Regions from separate parts of the Desemzia sp. FAM 23989 genome, predicted to be linked through region 3. Evidence: riboswitches for the same ligand, from Rfam matches in the RefSeq annotation. Region 3 holds a riboswitch; each other region holds the start of a gene.
What was found. A riboswitch is a leader RNA that binds a small molecule or an ion and turns the genes downstream of it on or off. The one in region 3 is predicted to bind lysine.
Positions count from the first base shown of each region.

Region 1 (4,219 bases), on a different contig from region 3:
GGATTTGTGACAGTATCCATTGGATCAGTTGTCTTAGCAGGATTCTTAGCACCATTATTGATAAATCTTGTAGGATAAGCATCTGCGTTATGAAAAAAAAGGGACTGGGACAATAGTCTTTATCTCTGTCACATATTAAACGGGTGCTTTTAAATGCGTTCCAAAAGCCTGACCACATGCCTATAAACCAGCCTCCCCTTATGAGAAAAAGCATCTCATAAGGGGAGGCTGGTTTATATTCAATGGTCAAAATGTCTTTTGTCCTGCTCTCTCTTGTCTGAATTTTACTTCACTTGGAGTTGCAGAAGAAAAATCTCCAATTTATCCATTGCCGCTTCTAAGACTTTCATATCTACACAAAAACTGATCCGCACATAATCGTCTGCTTCAAAATAACTGCCTGGAATAAGCGCAACGCCTTGTTCCAGAACTAGCTTCTGGCAGAAATCATATGAAGATAGCCCATATTTTTTGATAGACGGCAATATATAGAAAGTACCATCAGGCAATTCCACATCTACATTCATTGTTTTCAAGCGGTTGTAGACGTAATCTCTCCGTAAGCGGTAGGAATTCAGCATCTCTTCGATATTGTAATCCAGTGCTGCTATAGCTGCATCTTGAATAAAGGTGTTGACACAAGAAAGTACATATTGGTGAATCTTGAGGGCTTCTTCGATAAAGTCCCAATCAGCTAATAAGTAGCCGATACGCCATCCAGTCATCGCATAAGGTTTCGAGAAGCTTTGACAGATGATGATGTAACTACGAATATCCTGGTATTTAGTTAATTGCTCAGGTTGTTCGGTAAATAACAATTGATTGTAAACATCATCGCTTATCACAAAAAGTTGGTGTTTCTTCACGGCCTCATAAATCACTTCTAACGAAGACGCATTAAGAATCGTTCCTGTAGGATTATTGGGCGAATTGATGATGATAGCTTTTGTGTTATCGGTAATGGCCTCCTCCAACATCTCTTTGGAAAGTTGGAATTGATTAGTAGAGGTATCGATCGGCACGCATACTCCGCTGTTCATTTGAATCAATTGACGGTATAAAGGAAAAGCCGGTTGTAAAATAATGACTTCTTCCCCAGGGTTGAGTAAAGTGGCTAAAGCCGTTGAAATAGCTTCAGTAGAACCAATCGTGATCATTACTTCTTCTGGTGAATACTCGATGTGATTGGTTTTTTTCTCAAATGCACAAATCGCCTCTCGCAACTCAAGGCTCCCTTGCGCTGATGAGTAATGAGTCTGGTTTTTATTCAGAGAATCGAGCGCAGCTTCTTTTATGGGTGCTGGTGTGGGAAAATCTGGTTCCCCCAAAGTCAGAAAAAGCGAGGCTTGATTGTCTACTGCATACTGATTAAATGCTCGTATCTCACTCGTCTCTACTTTAAGGACGTCTTCATTCAATCGTTCTTTCATTCGATCACTCCTTTTTGCTTATGAAAAAAAGTGTACCAGTTTGCAGAAAAAATACAATATCTAATTTTTTTCCGGACAAATAGACAACAGAAAAATTTAATGGTAGTATATAAAACATCAAAAAAGCAACTTACAATTTAATAGAGGTAGCAATGTAGATGAGTAATACACCAGAGAAGGCATTCGATGACGATGTATGAAAGGCAGCCATTGCCGAACGATTGAAATCGGCAGATTTTATATCGTGGGGATATGGGAAATACCTATATCACTCCTGCTTAAAAAGCAGAGGCGCTATCATCTGTCTACATAACCATTGTATACATTTAAGACGCCAGAAATGGTGTCTTTTTTTATTGTTTGAGGAAAAAATTGTAAAAAGGAGTTTTGTATATGTCTGTTTACAAATATAACGGCTGCGGAAATACCTTTGTGATCACGGATTTCAAGAATGGAAAAGACTATTCTATGGAGGCTACCTCTTTGTGTAGTTCAGAACAATTTGATACAGATGGCTTAATCGTCGTCAAACAAAATCCGCTAGAGATGCTGCTGTTTAACCGTGACGGTTCCGAAGCTCCAATGTGCGGAAATGGGATTCGTTGTTTTGCCAAATATGTCCTAGACAAAGGTTTGACCACAGAAGAACGATTTCCTGTACAAACATTAGCTGGTGAGATGAACGTAGACATTCTTCAAAATGAGCCGTTCTACTGCGAAGTAAATATTGGTCGACCTGATTACTCAAACCATGCTTTTGATGCTGCTGACGATGCTCCTTACATCAATCGGACGATCTCTATTGATGGAGAAGACGTCACGTTCACCAGTTTGTTTATGGGTACTGTGCATACAGTTGTTTTCGTAGAAGATGCAGTAGCCATGCTGGAGACCGATTTAGGAGAAAAACTGTGCCATCATCCATTGTTTGCTCACCAAACAAATGTCAATTTTGTCCAAGTGCTGAATCGTAAAGAAATCATCGTGCGAACATTTGAACGTGGTGTCGGCTGGACATTGGCTTGCGGTACTGGCTGCAGCGCCAGCTTTGTGGTAGCTAGAGACGCAGGTTTAGTTGAAGATCGTGTAAAAGTACATCTAGAACAAGGAACATTGACTATCTCAGGTACAGAGGACATTTTCATGAATGGACCCGCTGTATTTGAATACAAAAAATAGCTTTAGTGACTTAACTATTGAATTCTTAGGAGGAAATAATATTGAACGCACAAGAAATTATCCGATTTATTAAAGAAGCTAAAAAACGAACACCTGTGAAAGCTTACATCAATCTAAACGAAGCCATTGATTTCCCTAATTGTAAAGTATTTGGGGAAGGACTATCAAAAGTTGTCTTCGGTGATTACGAAGATTTGAAAGCCATTCTTGAAGAGAACAAAGAGCGTATCAATGATGTTGAACTAGAATACGACCGTAGAAATAGTGCTGTGCCTTTACTGGATACTACTAATGTAAATGCACGAATAGAACCTGGAGCGTTCATTCGAGATCAAGTAGAGATTCACGACCATGCAGTAATCATGATGGGGGCTATCATCAATATTGGCGCTATTGTCGGCGAAAATAGTATGATCGATATGGGAGCAATTCTCGGTGGCCGAGCTATCGTTGGTAAAAATTGTCACATCGGTGCCGGCGCCGTTTTAGCTGGAGTGGTCGAACCCGCTTCAGCCACTCCTGTAATTGTAGAAGACGATGTCTTGATCGGCGCGAATGCTGTCGTTATCGAAGGTGTTCGGATCGGCAAAGGTAGCGTGGTCGCCGCTGGAGCAGTGGTAATCGAGAATGTTCCAGAAAATGTGGTAGTTGGCGGCATTCCGGCGCGTATTTTAAAAGCAAAAGATGAAAAAACAGCCAGCAATACTGAATTGATCGCTGCTTTGCGAGAATTGTAAAATAAAAAAATGCCATCCCAAAAGATACGCTGCTTCTAAAGTGTCGAAAGTCCATTTGCGTTCCCTTAAGTCAAATTTCAAGCTCTAAAAGGAACGCAAATCCAATTTGCGTTCCTTTTTTGAGGCAATCTCCTCTTAAAGGGAACGTAATTTAATTTTATGTTCCCTTTTTCCAAAAAAATGAATGCAATAGGGAACGCAAAAAAGCGAGGAACTGGTATATTTCACCGTTTCCTCGCTCCTCATTTTCTAATTGGTTAGAGCCAGTTGAAGCGCAATCTCCTACTAGACGAATCTACCTATTCTGCTTCTGCGTGTTCAAATACTAAATGCCATTCATTGCGCTTAGCTAAGAAGTCACGAGCAATTTGCTGTGCTCCCGCTAAAGTGTGGTGAGCTGCCCAGCCACATTGTTTTTCATTGCTGGCTGGAACTTCTGCAGCCACCAATACATCTTTCATTGTTTTTTCAAGTAATCCCAAGATATCTTTATAATCTTCGTGGTTCACAACTGTCAAATAAAAACCTGTTTGGCATCCCATCGGTCCGAAATCAACCACGTAATCTGCATGATTGCGGATCAATTCAGCCGTCAAATGTTCTAAAGAATGAACAGACATCATATCCAAATGTTCTTTATTGGGTTGTGCCATACGCACATCATATTTTAAAATACGGTCCCCATTTAGTCCTGTTTTCTCACTCGCTAAACGTACATACGGGGCACGGACTTTTGTATGATCCAAGTTAAAACTTTCAACATTCATTTTTTCTGACATACTAAAAACTCCTTTTTTAGTTTAATTTGCTTTCTTGCCTTCTACGATCCAAACATACGGGTTCATTTGCATAAATGAAACGCTGAAACCAGCA
Region 1 is NZ_JBGQQT010000003.1:60,914-65,132, reverse strand. Features, by position in the region: gene ACEN36_RS03055 (hypothetical protein) at 1-78, shown strand, start outside; gene ACEN36_RS03050 (pyridoxal phosphate-dependent aminotransferase) at 285-1,430, opposite strand; lysine riboswitch at 1,564-1,735, shown strand; gene dapF (diaminopimelate epimerase) at 1,824-2,609, shown strand; gene dapD (2,3,4,5-tetrahydropyridine-2,6-dicarboxylate N-acetyltransferase) at 2,651-3,346, shown strand; gene ACEN36_RS03035 (S-ribosylhomocysteine lyase) at 3,646-4,125, opposite strand; gene ACEN36_RS03030 (class I SAM-dependent methyltransferase) at 4,147-4,219, opposite strand, start outside.
Region 1: another riboswitch for lysine. It lies ahead of dapF (diaminopimelate epimerase); the one in region 3 lies ahead of ACEN36_RS03780 (YfcC family protein).

Region 2 (4,219 bases), on a different contig from region 3:
ATTTTTAAAAATTCAAGTCATGTTTTTTTACGACTATGCAGGTTCTTCCGTTTTTCCTAAATAATAAGTCAACAAGAAACAAACTACTGCAAGAATCAATCCAAGAATTAAAAATAGCAGAGCATTTGAACCTTGAAGATCATTTAAAGCGTTGGTGTTATACAGGATAGCAAATGGTGAAGCTAAAACTAATCCAAGAATTCCGCTGTAAGTTAAAGTAGGGTGATTTGTAAACAAGTACTCAATCAATTTACTGATTAGGAAAATCCCTGCTAGAACACCTATGCCAAACGGGAACAAAATTCCTGTATAATGCCATAATTGCCCCATATCCATGGAAGTTAAAGCATTAAAAAAGCCGGTGACCGAATTTAGAATACCATAATAATAACCAAGGACCATAAGTACCAGTGATCCACTAACGCCTGGTACGACCATAGTAGCCGAAGCAATTACCCCGATAAAGAACATGGTGATGACTGATCCAAATGAAAGAGTGATAGTTGACATCGTATTTCCTTCTGCTTGAACTAGTGCAAGACTGACAACAAGAGCAAAAAAGACAATGAATAATGCAATGTGGAAAAATGAAACTTTCTTTTGTTCTTGACGTAAAGCGAGTAAAAAAGATTTTGCCAAGATCGGAATCCCACCTAATATCAATCCAATAAAGGCTAATGCAGTGGGCAACGTGTATTGGCTAAGCAAGACTTCGATTAAATAAGAAAAACCAATAATGCCTAAAACCAATCCCCCGCCTAAAGGAAGCAAGATGCGGAAGCTTTTCTTCCAGTCCTTAACTAAATGTGTAATCGAATAAATCAAGTCATCGTAAATCCCTAGTGAAACCGCCATAGTTCCTCCGCTGACCCCTGGAATAATGTTGGCTATTCCCATTAACATACCTTTTAAAACCATCCATATATAACTCATTATTAATCTCCTTATGTTGTGATAATAAATACATTCATAATTGTACGGAAATACCAAATAGATAGCAATCTTTCTTCGGTTTTCTTTAAATTTTTTTAAGTGTCAAAAAATAAGGTAAATCTTATCAAATTGATAGGTTCTGGTACTATTCGTGTGGTAAAATAAGATTTTATAGATTATTTTGGAGGAGTTATAAGAGTGAATCATAAAAGTGAAGACAAATCAGCCAGGTGGAAAGATATAGTTGGTAGAGTTGTGTTGGTATTATTGGCATTATCCGTTATTTATGCTGTATATATGTTGTTTACAGCTCCTTCAGGCGTAGCAGACAACGGATACGAAAAAGTAAAAAGTGATTATGTATTGACATTGTTGCAATGTTTAGTAGGTGTGATCGTCATGTTTATTCCGTCACTCATTGAACGGAAATTTTCGGTGAACATCCCTGATATCATGGAAGTTATGTACTTTGTATTCTTATTTTGTGCAATCTATTTAGGAGAAGTACGAGATTTTTACTATCGTGTTCCCAGTTGGGACTTGATTCTTCACATGTTTAGCGGAGCGATGCTAGGAGCTTTAGGTTTTGTGGTAGTCAGTTTCTTTAACGATTCAGAAAAAGTGAACATCCATTTAAGCCCGATTTTTGTCGCTTTGTTTGCTTTTTGTTTTGCACTGGCGGCAGGAACGATTTGGGAAATTTATGAATTTTTAGCAGATGCTGTTTTAGGAACCAACATGCAGAAATTTATTACAGCGGATAGAACGGTGTTGGTTGGACGTGATGCTTTGGTCGATACGATGGAGGATCTGATCGTAGACGCATTAAGTGCTCTTGTAGTGTGTATTGCTGGATTTCTTAATCTTAGAAAACAAGAGAGAAAGGCACCAAGAAATTAATGTACGAATCACCGAAAGAGAAAGTCCACTGAAAAAATACCGCACATGGGTTGCAACCCATAAAAATATTGTGTAACATAGCATGGAATACAAAAAAAGATAGAGGCGCGATTTTTAAAAGTACAGTCACAGAGATGGCACGATGAAGTGACTAGAAAGGATGAATCGCCGAAGTTTGCAATATGGCCAAATATTGGAAGCTGGGGGTCAGCAGAATATGCTGATCACTGTCATAAATTTACAAAAATTTGTGGAGGACTATCAGCAAAAAGGTCAAATAATGTATATAATGCTATGTACAAAAGTGATGCCTTGAGTTGATTAGAGCTCTAGGTATCGCTTTTTTTGTGCTCAAAAAGAAAGGGAGTTTAGTAGTGAAAAAAAATATAGTTATTGGAATAATTGCGTTAGCGTTTGTGTTTATTACTTTTTCAGCTGACTTTACGACTGGCGCAGATGGCGCCATTCAGTTTGGCTGGTTTTCATTAGTTCCGCCTGTAGTGTCTATACTGCTGGCATTCGTAACAAAAAATGTCATCATATCTTTATTTTTAGGGATTTTTGCAGGAGCAATGGTGCTGCATTCAGTGGATGGAAATGTGTTGTTTGCAATCGTTCAGTCATTTTTAAGTATTGTGGAGTATACTTTATCTTCACTAGCTGACCGTTATAATGCCGGAATCATTCTGCAAGTATTGGTCATCGGCGGTTTGATAGCTTTGATGACTAAAATGGGCGGGACCAGAGCGGTAGCAAATGCACTGGCTTCAAAAGCTAAAGGCCCAATCAGTGCGCAAGTGATTTCATGGTTATTGGGATTATTTCTCTTTTTTGACGACTATGCCAATGCGTTGATCGTTGGGCCGGTCATGCGTCCCGTAACAGATGAAAAGAAAATCTCGCGTGAAAAATTGGCCTTTATTGTCGATGCCACAGCCGCTCCAGTTGCCGGAATTGCGTTGATCTCTACATGGGTTGGGTATGAAGTTGGCTTGATCCAAGATGGTTATGAAGCAATCGGACAATCGGTGAATGCCTATAGTGTCTTTATTGAAACGATTCCTTACCGCTTCTACAACATTTTGATGCTATTGTTTGTCGTCTGTACAGCCCTATTTTTAAAAGAATTTGGACCGATGCTCAAGGCAGAAAGAAGAGCGAGAAAATTTGATCCAACGAATATAGAAGAGATCAACCCGAGTCCTTCTTCCAGTGAGTTGGATGAAATGGAACCAGTAGAAGGTGTCAAATTAAGTATCTGGAATGCCATCATTCCGATAGGTACATTGATTGCAGCATCATTGATCGGATTTTACTTTAATGGATACAATGCAATCATGGCGGGAGAAAACGCCGAATTGATCCAATCTATGCAAAGCAGTCCCATTTCTTTTTCGGCTATCCAAGAAGCGTTTGGTGCTTCTGACGCCAGCATCGTGTTGTTCCAAGCTGCTTTACTGGCTAGTCTTGTGGCTATGGCAATGGGTGTGAAACAAAAAGCCTTTACGTGGGGAGAAGCTGTTGATACATGGATCAATGGAATGAAGTCGCTGATCATTACAGGAGCTATTTTGCTGTTGGCTTGGTCATTAAGTGCTTCGATCACTGATTTAGGAACAGCTGGATTCTTGGTATCTTTACTATCCGATTCTTTACCAGCGTTCTTGTTGCCTTCTATTATTTTCATATTGGGGTCCGTTATTGCATTTGCTACAGGAACTTCTTATGGAACGATGGGGATCTTGATGCCGTTAGCGATTCCATTAGCAGCAGGGATTTCTGGAGACCCGGAATTTATTGTAATTTCAGCAGGAGCGGTATTGACTGGAGCGATCTTTGGAGACCACTGTTCGCCTATTTCGGATACGACCATTCTGTCTTCTATGGGAGCGGGTGTAAACCACTTAGACCACGTGCAAACGCAACTGCCGTACGCGATTGTTGTTGGGATCATTTCTGTTCTCTTTGGTTTCCTGCCAGCAGGATTAGGTTTGCCGATTTGGATCGTGTTGCCGGTGTCTATGATCGTTACAGCAGCTTTCCTATATTTCTTCGGGAAATCAGTAGACGAACCAGAGGCGCAATTGGGTGAGTAGAAATGAGTGTTAATAGGTGAACTTTTCGAAAACGAAAAGTATCTGAATCAATTTTTTGAAAGAAAAGAACTCGGTGACGGGTTCTTTTTTAATTGCAAAGCGAAGCAGATAAGACTGGTGTATTTTATTCATCAAGTGAGGTACAAAAGAAGCGTCACTTGAAGAATAAAGTGGATTTACTGATCAAGTGAGGTACAAAAGAAGCGTCACTTGAAGAATAAAGTGGATTTACTGATCAAGTGAGGTACAAAAGAAGCGTCACTTGAAGAATAAAGTGGCGTTACTGATCA
Region 2 is NZ_JBGQQT010000003.1:93,286-97,504, forward strand. Features, by position in the region: gene ACEN36_RS03155 (DUF368 domain-containing protein) at 34-933, opposite strand; gene ACEN36_RS03160 (hypothetical protein) at 1,132-1,833, shown strand; lysine riboswitch at 1,926-2,102, shown strand; gene ACEN36_RS03165 (Na+/H+ antiporter NhaC family protein) at 2,208-3,929, shown strand.
Region 2: another riboswitch for lysine. It lies ahead of ACEN36_RS03165 (Na+/H+ antiporter NhaC family protein); the one in region 3 lies ahead of ACEN36_RS03780 (YfcC family protein).

Region 3 (4,219 bases):
AATCCGCTCTCTTCTGTTAAATGGATGTCCAAAAATATCAAGTCAATCCGCTGATCGATCAAAACACTGATCGCTTCTTCTATAGAATCCGCTTCTTTGATAGACGAGATTTCAGGAAGCGGTTTTAATAAATAAGCCAGCTCATTTCTGGCTAAAGGCTCATCATCAACGATTAAGGTATGCATTCTTTTCCTCCTCTAAGTCATTTCGACGTATAATACAAGATACAGTCGTCCCAGTCTCAGTAGAATCAAAACGTAAGTGAGCATTTTCTCCAAATAAACTGATCAATCGCTTATTCAGATTCTCGATGGCTGAACCCGAACCTTTATTTGAAGATACGATTTCGTTGCCTAATTTGTCCAAAACCTCTGGATCGATGCCCACTCCATTGTCTTGCACACTGATTTGAATAGCCTCTTCTTGGTTGCGAATGTCCACTGTCACTTGATTTCCTTTTTTTCGCCCTTTAAAAGCATGTCGATAGGCGTTTTCTACTAATACTTGAATCAAAAAAGGCGGCAGCAAGACTTGTTCCAATCCATTATCGTAATGGACCTCTAGTTGATAGCGCTCAGGAAAGCGGGCTTCTTCTAAGCGTTGGAAGGCTTCTACTTGTTGCAGTTCTTTCGTCAAAGGAATCAAATTGGTTCGAGCTCCCGTTAAATTAGAACGGAAAAATTGACTCAACTGAAGCAGCAGCGAGCGGGCTTTTTCGCTGTCTATACGGATCAACGCGGATATAGTATTGATCGTGTTAAAGAAAAAATGCGGATTGACTTGTGATTGAAGCGATTTGATCTCAGCATCTTGCAATAATTTGCTTTGCCATTCAACTTCTCCCAATTCGATTTGTTGGGAGAAAATATTGCCTAATCCCTCTGCCAATTGACGCTCGACAAAGGTAAGTTGTGTTTTATCTGTAAAGTACATTTTTAAGGTCCCGATGGTTTTCTGTTTGGATTTTAACGGGATCACGATTGCTGCTTCTAATGGACAGCCCATATGATTGCACCCGATCTCTTCTTGAGAATGGGCTTCACTGACCTTTCCGGTATGCAAAACTTTTTTCGACAAGTCGGTCAATATCTCAAGAGAAGGAATGTGATGGTCGCTAGCTGCTCCTACATGGGCCAAAATCCTTTCTTGATTGGTAATGCTCACAGCGTCCACTTTCATAAATTGTTGGATCGTTCGAGCAGCTTTTTCACACGATTCTTCATTCAATCCGGAACGAAAGTAAGGCATCGTTTGATTTGCCAGCTGCAGCACATCATGAGTCTGGACGGCTTTTGTCTGTTCTTCTTGGTGAAGAGTCGTTTCAATAATGGAGAGAAAAATACCTGTACCGATACTGTTCGTCAGCATCATGGGCAAAGCAATGAACCGAATCAAGCTCCACGATTCGGCGTAATCGCTTCCCAATAAGAAAATACACCCCATTTGGATCAGTTCCATCATAAATCCTAACACCAAGCCTTCATAAGCAGTTGGGTAAGTGTTCTTTTGGATGGATCGGCTACCGAAATAACCGGAAAACAATCCAATCAGTACTGAAGACAAGATATAAATGTGAACATCGCCTCCACCTTGGAAGAAGCGGACGACAGCTGAAACAAGACCGACAATAATACCGACGGATGAGCCGCCGATCAATCCAGATACACCAATCGTTAATACACGTGTATTAGCTAGAGCAGAATTTGCAGATAATTGTGTGACAAATTGATTGACGATCATTTCGTCTTGATTGATCTCCACACCCGTGTAATTAGAAATAAAAGCAAATACACTAAACATCACAATTAATTTGAGCTTCGAACTCATCCGAGAGCGATTTGTCAAAATATTTTTAAAATAAGGAATATTGATCAGCAAATAAGCCAGAATAATAATTAGACCGCCTCTTTCAAGCATGAGAATAAATAATGAAAACACCTTTCACGCCTCCTATTCATTTATTCTTAGTCTACACTAATCTTTTCAAAATAGTGAGATTTTATTCAAATAATTTTTTGCATTGAATTAAAAAATGCCCTTTTTCTTAGAATTTCCCCTAAAATATTGCAATTATAAAGTGAATCCTGTATAGTTTGTAGCGGTTAAGAAACTGAATATTATTCAATGTGATGTAGAGGCTGCGGTAATTAAGAGTAGGGTTTTCTGAAAGGAATTATCGCCGAAGTGCAGATGTACTGGGGTTACGCTAAATAAGCGTAACACTGCCTGAACAAATTGCCCAAATTTGTTTTTAGGAGAGCTCTTCATATTGCGGGCAGAAGGTATAGTATAACGGAAAAGACTATGGGCCCTTTTGCTCATAGTCTTTTTGCGTTTTTTAAGAGCTTACTCTGCTTCTGTACTCAAGGGAATACATTTTATTTAGTAGTATTTCGTTTCAAGAAATGATTAGGAGGATTTACCATGGAGAAACAAAAAAGGTCTAGAATCCCTCACACATTTGTAACGCTGATAGCTTTTACAATTGTGATGGCGATTCTAACGAATGTGTTGCCTGCAGGGCAATTTGAACGAACTGAGGTGAATGGACGGACAGTTGTTATTCCGAATTCCTATACAGTAGTGGATTCTAACCCACAAGGTTTATTTGATGTATTAAAGTCTATTCCAACGGGAATGACAGAGACAGCTGACATTATCTTTTTCTTATTTATTGTAGGTGGTGCTTTTCAACTGATTACCGATTCAGGAATGATCAGTTCGGGGATCAGCTTGCTGGTTAAAAAATTACAAGGAAAAGAAAAATGGGTCATCCCTATTTTGATTTTAGTGTTTGGTATTTTAGGATCTACAATGGGGCTTTCTGAAGAAACGATTGTATTTATTCCCATTGGAGTCGCACTTGCTTTAGCATTAGGGTACGATGCCTTAGTTGGTTTGGGGATGATTTCACTGGGAGCAGCCATTGGTTTCTTCGCTGGTTTTATGAACCCGTTTTCTGTCGGAGTCGCTCAGGAAATTGCCGAATTGCCTTTATTCTCGGGAGTCGGTTTCCGGTTAATTATTTTAGCGATCTTGTGGATCGTTACTTCTGCTTACTTGATGCGTTATGCAGAAAAAGTGAAAAAAAATCCAGAAAATAGTTTGTTGTACAACCGTAAAAAAGGCACTCATGTGACGGAAGGGACCATCAATTTCGACGACCTTCCTCCATTCACTAAGCGCCATTTAGCAACGTTGCTTGTATTTGTCGGCGGATTTGCCATCATCGGTTACGGTGTATTCCAATATGGCTGGTTTATTGTAGAGATTGGTTCAGTCTTCTTAGGAATGGGAATTTTAACGGGTTTCATCTCCAGAATGAGACCCAGTGAAATTGCGGAGTCTTTTGTTGTGGGAGCAAAAGAAATGGTCTTTGCCGGCCTAGTTGTTGGTGTTGCTCGCTCTATTTTAGTGGTCATGGAAAATGGGTTGATCATTGATACGTTAATCAATGGTTTGTCTAATGTAATCAGTTCGTTACCAGACTCATTAGCTGTTGTGGGGATGTACCTTACACAAATCGTCGTTAACTTCTTCATTCCTTCAGGCAGCGGACAAGCAGCTGCTACAATGCCAGTTATGATTCCGTTAGCTGATACTCTTGGTATCACTAGACAAACGGCTGTACTGGCCTTCCAATTCGGAGATGGCTTTATGGATTCAATCATTCCGACATCTGGTGTATTAATGGCACAATTATCGATTGCTAAAGTTTCTTATGATACTTGGTTGAAATTTATCGGTAAATTGATGGGAATCTGGCTGACTATCGGACTGATTTTCTTATTGATCGCAAACGCTATTCAATATGGTCCTTTTTAATCAACTGAAGACACAAAAAAAGTGAGGCTGCATCGTGCGCCTCACTTTTTTGTGTCTTTAGTTGTCTAGTAAATGGTGTTCTTTCACTAAACTGATCAATCGTTGTGTCAATGAAGCGGTGAACCCCCATAAGTAATGATCATCCAAATTGTAAAAAGCAATCTGATTTCGCGCATGACGGAATTTGTAGTTTTTCCCATTTGGAATACGATCATAAGGGAAATCTTTAGGGTAATTCATCATCATGTCCACCGAATAGTAATCAGGCTCATTTTTCATGAAGTACCGTAGTGGAACTGTATACACTTCAGCCACTTCTTCGTTCCAAACGATGTCTTTGATATCGATCCCTTTAATTTCTCCTATAAAAGAATGGATAATAGAATTGTTTTGG
Region 3 is NZ_JBGQQT010000004.1:39,449-43,667, reverse strand. Features, by position in the region: gene ACEN36_RS03790 (LytTR family transcriptional regulator DNA-binding domain-containing protein) at 1-185, opposite strand, end outside; gene ACEN36_RS03785 (LytS/YhcK type 5TM receptor domain-containing protein) at 166-1,938, opposite strand; lysine riboswitch at 2,125-2,271, shown strand; gene ACEN36_RS03780 (YfcC family protein) at 2,425-3,825, shown strand; gene ACEN36_RS03775 (NUDIX hydrolase) at 3,883-4,219, opposite strand, start outside.